2 regions of the Coprobacillus sp. genome follow, and region 2 is predicted to be linked to the other one. Evidence: predicted binding sites of a transcription regulator. Region 2 holds the regulator's gene; the other holds the start of a gene.
The links. Region 2 encodes Rex, which represses fermentation and respiration genes when NADH is low (regulators of the CRP and FNR family bind a similar motif). Its sites were predicted from a motif close to GTGAANNNNTTCAC; they were not measured.
Positions count from the first base shown of each region.

Region 1: a site for Rex is predicted at 1,760-1,773, ahead of gap (type I glyceraldehyde-3-phosphate dehydrogenase). Genes of this name have one in related genera too.

Region 1 is NZ_CFJNYH010000026.1:31,921-35,129, reverse strand. It holds gene AC5M21_RS10390 (ZIP family metal transporter) at 1-97, opposite strand, end outside; gene gap (type I glyceraldehyde-3-phosphate dehydrogenase) at 659-1,675, opposite strand; gene AC5M21_RS10380 (ATP-dependent Clp protease proteolytic subunit) at 1,971-2,555, shown strand; gene AC5M21_RS10375 (hypothetical protein) at 2,629-3,015, opposite strand; gene AC5M21_RS10370 (uridine kinase family protein) at 3,044-3,209, opposite strand, start outside.
Region 2 is NZ_CFJNYH010000037.1:14,511-17,719, forward strand. It holds gene tsaB (tRNA (adenosine(37)-N6)-threonylcarbamoyltransferase complex dimerization subunit type 1 TsaB) at 1-209, shown strand, start outside; gene rimI (ribosomal protein S18-alanine N-acetyltransferase) at 200-649, shown strand; gene tsaD (tRNA (adenosine(37)-N6)-threonylcarbamoyltransferase complex transferase subunit TsaD) at 646-1,653, shown strand; gene AC5M21_RS12530 (redox-sensing transcriptional repressor Rex) at 1,655-2,293, shown strand; T-box leader at 2,339-2,550, shown strand; gene asnS (asparagine--tRNA ligase) at 2,590-3,209, shown strand, end outside.

The sequences.
Region 1 (3,209 bases), on a different contig from region 2:
GCGTACTCATTTTCTTAGACATAAAGAATACGCAAGCAGATCCTAATGTTGTTCCTATAAATGGAATGAGTAATCCTAAAATAATAGTTGTATTCATCATTTTTCTCCTCCCTTTATATCATCCTTACTATAACTGATTTTAGAAAACAGGTCAAAAGATATGCAAAGAAAAAATATCTACAATACTAGTATTTGTTATAAAAATGAAGATTCTTTAAATCATATGACTATCCTCTATCATATTGTAGTCCTTTAAGATATTCTGCATGTTTCTAAACTTCAATGCTTTCATATCTCAGTTCGATATTCATACTATGAGCCATATCAATCACAGTTATACTTGAGCGATTTCAAATAAATCACTTCATTTCATATTTCATCAGAAATAGAAATATGATTATAGAATCTTTATTTTTCTTCAACAAAACATTAATCAATCGTAGGTTTCCATTGACTACTGAATCTTCACACAATGTTTCGCATATAAAAAACGCATAACAATCACCAAATCATTATTGAATATATGAAAGTGAAACTCAGCGTATTGTCAGTATAAATATATCAGAATAAATTTCTTTATCATCTAAGTTTATCTCTCATATTTTTCAACATCAATTGTTGTGAAGATAAAAAAGAGTCCCTCATGGGACTCTCATCATTATTTACTTAATTCAGCGAAATATTTAATAGTTCTAACCATGTTAGAAGTATATGAATTTTCGTTATCATACCAAGCAACAGTTTGAACTTCAGTAGTTCCGTTATCTAATGGTTTAACCATAGTTTGAGTTGCATCGAATAATGATCCGTAGTTAATTCCGATAATATCAGAAGATACTAATTGTTCTTCAGTATATCCGAATGATGGAGTTGCTGCTGCTTTCATAGCTGCATTAACTTGTTCTACTGTTACTTCACCTTCAACAACTGAAGTTAAGATAGTTGTTGATCCAGTAGGAACTGGTACACGTTGAGCTGAACCAATTAATTTACCATTTAATTCAGGGATAACTAAACCAATAGCTTTAGCTGCACCTGTAGAGTTAGGAACGATATTAACAGCAGCTGCACGAGCTCTTCTTAAATCACCTTTTCTATGAGGTCCATCTAATACCATTTGGTCACCAGTGTAAGCATGTACTGTTAACATGATACCTGATTTGATTTTAGCTAAGTTATTTAAAGCGTTAGCCATTGGTGCTAAACAGTTTGTAGTACAAGAAGCTGCTGAAATGATTGTATCATCTGCAGTTAAGATACCTTCGTTTACACCAAATACAACTGTTGGTAAGTCATTTCCTGCTGGTGCAGAGATAACAACTTTTTTAGCTCCTGCATCAATATGAGCTTGAGATTTAGCTTTAGATACATAGAATCCAGTACATTCTAAGACTACATCTACTCCTAATTCTCCCCAAGGTAATTCAGCTGCATTAGCTTTTGCATAAATTTTGATTTCTTTTCCATCAACTGTGATAGAATCTTCACCAGCTACCACTGTATCTGCTAAAGCATATCTTCCTTGTGCTGAATCATATTTTAATAAATGTGCTAACATCTTAGGATCTGTTAAATCGTTAATTGCTACAATTTCATATCCTTCAGCACCAAACATTTGTCTAAATGCTAGACGTCCAATACGTCCGAAACCGTTAATTGCTACTTTTACTGCCATTTTCTTGACATCCTCCTTGATTTATTTTATGCCTCTATTATAGTCTACAAAACTAAATAAATCAATAAAAGTTGTAACGAATATATAAAAAAATTCACAAGAGACACAATGTAAACACTTCCAAGCAGAAAAAGACTTTTTCCAACACAATATATATAAAAATAAACACTTTTTTCCATTTTAAAAAATAAAATTTCCATTATTTGATGAAACATGAAAGACAATTCACATTCCTTTTAATTTTATGAATATTCAATGAAAATCACTCTATAATGAACTATGGAGGTTATAGGAAATGCACTTTATACCAACTGTAATTTTAAAAAAACAATCTAAAGAATATGCTTATGATATATTCTCTAGACTCTTAGAAGATCGTATTATTATGTTATGTGGAGAAATTAATGATGAGGTTGCCAGTTCTATTGTTAGCCAATTATTATACTTAGAATCACTTGATTCAAGTGCTGATATCTATATGTATATCAATTCACCAGGAGGTAGTGTCTCTGCTGGTCTAGCAATTTATGATACCATGAATTTTGTAAAGTGTGATGTGTCAACAATAAGCATTGGTCTTTCTGCCAGCATGGGCGCTTTTTTATTGGCTGCTGGACAAAAAGGAAAACGTTGTGCCTTACAAAATAGTGAAATCATGATTCATCAGCCATTAGGTGGAACGAATGGACAAGCAAGCGATATTGAAATTACCACAAAGCATATATTAAGACAAAAAGAAAAATTAAATAAATTATTATCTGAAATGACTTCTCAACCATTAAGAAAGATAAAAAAGGATACTGATCGTGATTATTTCATGAATGCTTATGATGCCTTAGAATATGGTCTTATTGATGAAGTTCTTACGAAAGATAAATAAGAGAACACCTTATTATATTGAAGGTGTTTTTTTCTCATTATAAAAATAAAAAAACAAACAGAAAATACTCTGTTTATTCCTTTAAAGAGATACATAAATGTTCATCTTCTATAGTTAATTCTTGAATTGGTAAATCTATTTTATAATAACAAGAATTGTTATGAACCACAAAATGATCATCATGTATAAGTTGTTGTAAAACACTGACTACATTTAATTGTAAAAAAAGATATTCAACCTTCCCTTTCATATTATCAAAACATAATTTATGATCTTTATATCCAATTGTAAATGTTGTTGCAAGATCAATAATACGATCTTGATAAGCAACAATTGCATTCAATTCAATTACATCATGAATAGCAAGATGTGCCTCTTTAATCTCAATAGAATATTTTTGAAGTATTGGTGTTAACACATACACCAAACAAGTTTTAACCTCATGATCCGTCAATATCATCATATCACCCATATATTATATGTTTCAATTATAATGTTATGACTGGATATGTTTCATAGATATTGTAATATTCAAAATATTGATTTTCTAAAGGAATCCATTGTTCAATAAAAGTTGATACTTTTTCAGGATTACGATTTGTCAATCGTTCAATTTGTTGTTGTTGAGTTATCTTTAAAACGATGATATCTGTA
Region 2 (3,209 bases):
TTGCGATTAAAGATTTTGATGAATTTATGAAAACTTATGAAGGATATCAGGTTGTAGGACAATGTGAAGTTGTTAAACTTCCTTTGGCTGAGGTTAATTTAGGACAGAATCTTTATGAGTTATCACAAAAAATTGAACCTATTGAAAATGTAGATGCGTTAGTTCCTTGCTATTTAAAAGATGTTGAGGCAAAACAAATATGCTTATAAGAGCAATGGATATAAATGATTTAGAGAGAATTGTTGAGTTAGAACATATTCTTTTTACATCAACTTGGGATGTTTCGGATTTCATGTACGAAATTTTAGAAAATCAATTTTCATATAATTTTGTTTTAGAAGTAGATGAGCAGATTGTTGGGTATGTAGGTGTTTGGATTATGTATGAACAATCGCAGATTACAACAGTAGGAATTGATCCTGATTATCAGGGGCAAGGTTATGGGAGACTATTAATGGAAGAGATGCTTGCCTTAGCAGTTTCTCAAGGTTGTGAAGTTATGAGTTTAGAAGTGCGTGTTTCCAATCATAAAGCTATTTCTTTATATAAAGGTCTGGGCTTTGAAAATCAGGCAATACGTAAAAATTATTATCAAGATAATCATGAAGATGCTTATTTAATGGTCAAAAGATTGGAGGGACAAGAATGAGTTTAATACTTGCAATTGAATCAAGTTGTGATGAAATGTCAGTAGCTATTTTAAAAGACAAGCGAGAATTGTTATGTAATGTTGTCGCATCACAAATTGATACACATCGTTTATATGGTGGAGTTGTACCAGAAATCGCAAGTCGTATGCATGTCGAATGTGTTTCAACTGTTTTAAAAACAGCTTTAAACGAAGCTGATGTTAATATGAATGATATAGATGCAATTGCTGTTACAAAAGGACCTGGATTAGTTGGGTCTTTACATGTTGGAATGCAGGCTGCAAAAACATTGGCTTTGGCTTATCATAAACCGTTTATTGGTGTTCATCATATTGCTGGACATATTTATGCCAATGAATTGGTCGAAGATATTGAATACCCTTGTCTATGTCTGGTTGTAAGTGGAGGACATAGTGAACTTGTTTATATGAAAAGTGAATTTTCTTTTGAAGTCATTGGCCAAACTTTAGATGATGCAATTGGTGAAGCATATGATAAAGCGGGCAGAGTTTTACACTTGCCATATCCTGGGGGACCAGTTATTGATAAAATGGCTGCTAGTGGTCAACACACATATGATTTACCATTACCATTAAATGATGATTCATATAATTTCTCATTTAGTGGATTAAAGTCAGCAGTAATTAACTTATGTCATAATGCTGCTCAACGTGGTGAAGATATTGTTCCTGCTGATTTGGCGTGTTCGTTTCAGGAAGTTGCTTTAGATGTATTGGTATCTAAAACAATAAAGGCTGCTAAAGATTATCAAGTGAAAGAGATTATAGTGGCAGGTGGTGTGAGTGCAAATAGAGGATTAAGGAAGAAATTAACTGCTGATAGTCCAATAAAAGTTTTATTTCCACCAATGGCCTATTGTACTGATAATGCTGCTATGATAGCTTCAGCAGCCAGAGTGATGTATGAACATCAGCAATTCTCGTCTCTTGACTTAAGTGTCAAACCGTCATATGATTTAGAAGAAGAAAGTATTGGTGAATAATATGGTAAATAAACATCAAAAAATATCAAAGGCAACGATGTCACGTTTCCCTAGATATCTTAAGGCGTTGCGCAATATGCAACATGAAGGAAAAGAACATTTTTTATCTAGTGAATTGAGTGAAGCAACTGGAATTTTAGACACAACAATTCGTAGAGATTTTGGTTTTTTAACTGATAAAGAATCTTTAGGAAAAAGAGGTATTGGTTATGATACAAAAGAAATCATTAATATTTTAAATAATGTTCTAGGATTAGGATTAGATGAATCTATTATATTGATTGGTGTAGGGAATTTGGGAAGTGCAATTTTAAAATATAATAGATGGCAATATACAGTTGGAAAGATTGTTTGCTGTTATGATCAAGATCAAAATAAAGTAGGAGAACGCTTTGGAGTCAAATTAAATCATATTGATGATTTGGAGAAAACATTTCCAGAAGGATGTAAGATTGCTATTTTGGCAATTAGTGATCAGGTTCAAGAAACAGTTGATCGTTTAATGGCATTAGGTGTTAAGGGGATTGTAGATTTCACACATAGCCATTTTACCGTTCATGATGATGTTGTGGTGCAAACTGTCGATGTTGTTGTAGCAATTCAAGAACTTGTCTTAAAAATGCATGCAAATGATGAATAATTATGAAAAAGTATTGAAATATTCATCAAAAGGTGTTAATAATACTAATAAGCAATGATTTGAGAACATATTTTTATCAGTATCTTAAGCGAACTTTGGATGGTGTAAGCAAAGTAGATATCAAAAATATGGAACACTCAATGAGCAGGATAGGAGAAATAAGAGTAGACTATCCCGTTAGGCTGCGTTAAAGCTTCAGAGTGCATAATTGAGAGATTATGAATGAGGATGGTACCGCGATATAAGTCGTTCCTTAACAGGAATGGCTTTTTATATTATACAAAGGAGGAAGAAAGATGTTTGAATTTATGACAGTAAGAGAACTCTATGAAATGGTGATGTCAGGTGCAGAGTTCGAAACAGAAAGCTTGGAGTATGTAGAATTAGATGGTTGGGTACGTACAAATAGGGATAATGGAAAAGTTGGTTTTTTGGCTTTGAATGATGGAACTTATTTTAGAAATTGTCAAATTGTTTATCTGAAGGAAACTTTAGAAGATTATGATACAATTAAACACATTAGTACAGGAAGTGCTATACGTGTATTAGGTAAATTCAAGTTAACGCCAGAGAGTAAGCAGCCTTTTGAAATAGAGGCTACACAAATTGTTGTAGAGGGTGCTTGTGATGATGATTTTCCATTACAAAAGAAAAGACATTCTTTTGAGTATATGAGAGAAATTCCACATTTAAGACCAAGAGCAAACACATTCTATGCAATATTTAGATTACGCAGTGTATTATCAATGGCCATTCATGAATTTTTTCAATCACAGGGATTTGTTTATGTGCATACACCATTAATTACTGGAAATGATGGTGAAGGTGCTGGAGAAATGTTTAGAGCAACAACGATTGATAATACTGATTTTGATAAAGATTTCTTTGGTAAAGAAGCTTTCTTGACAGTCACTGG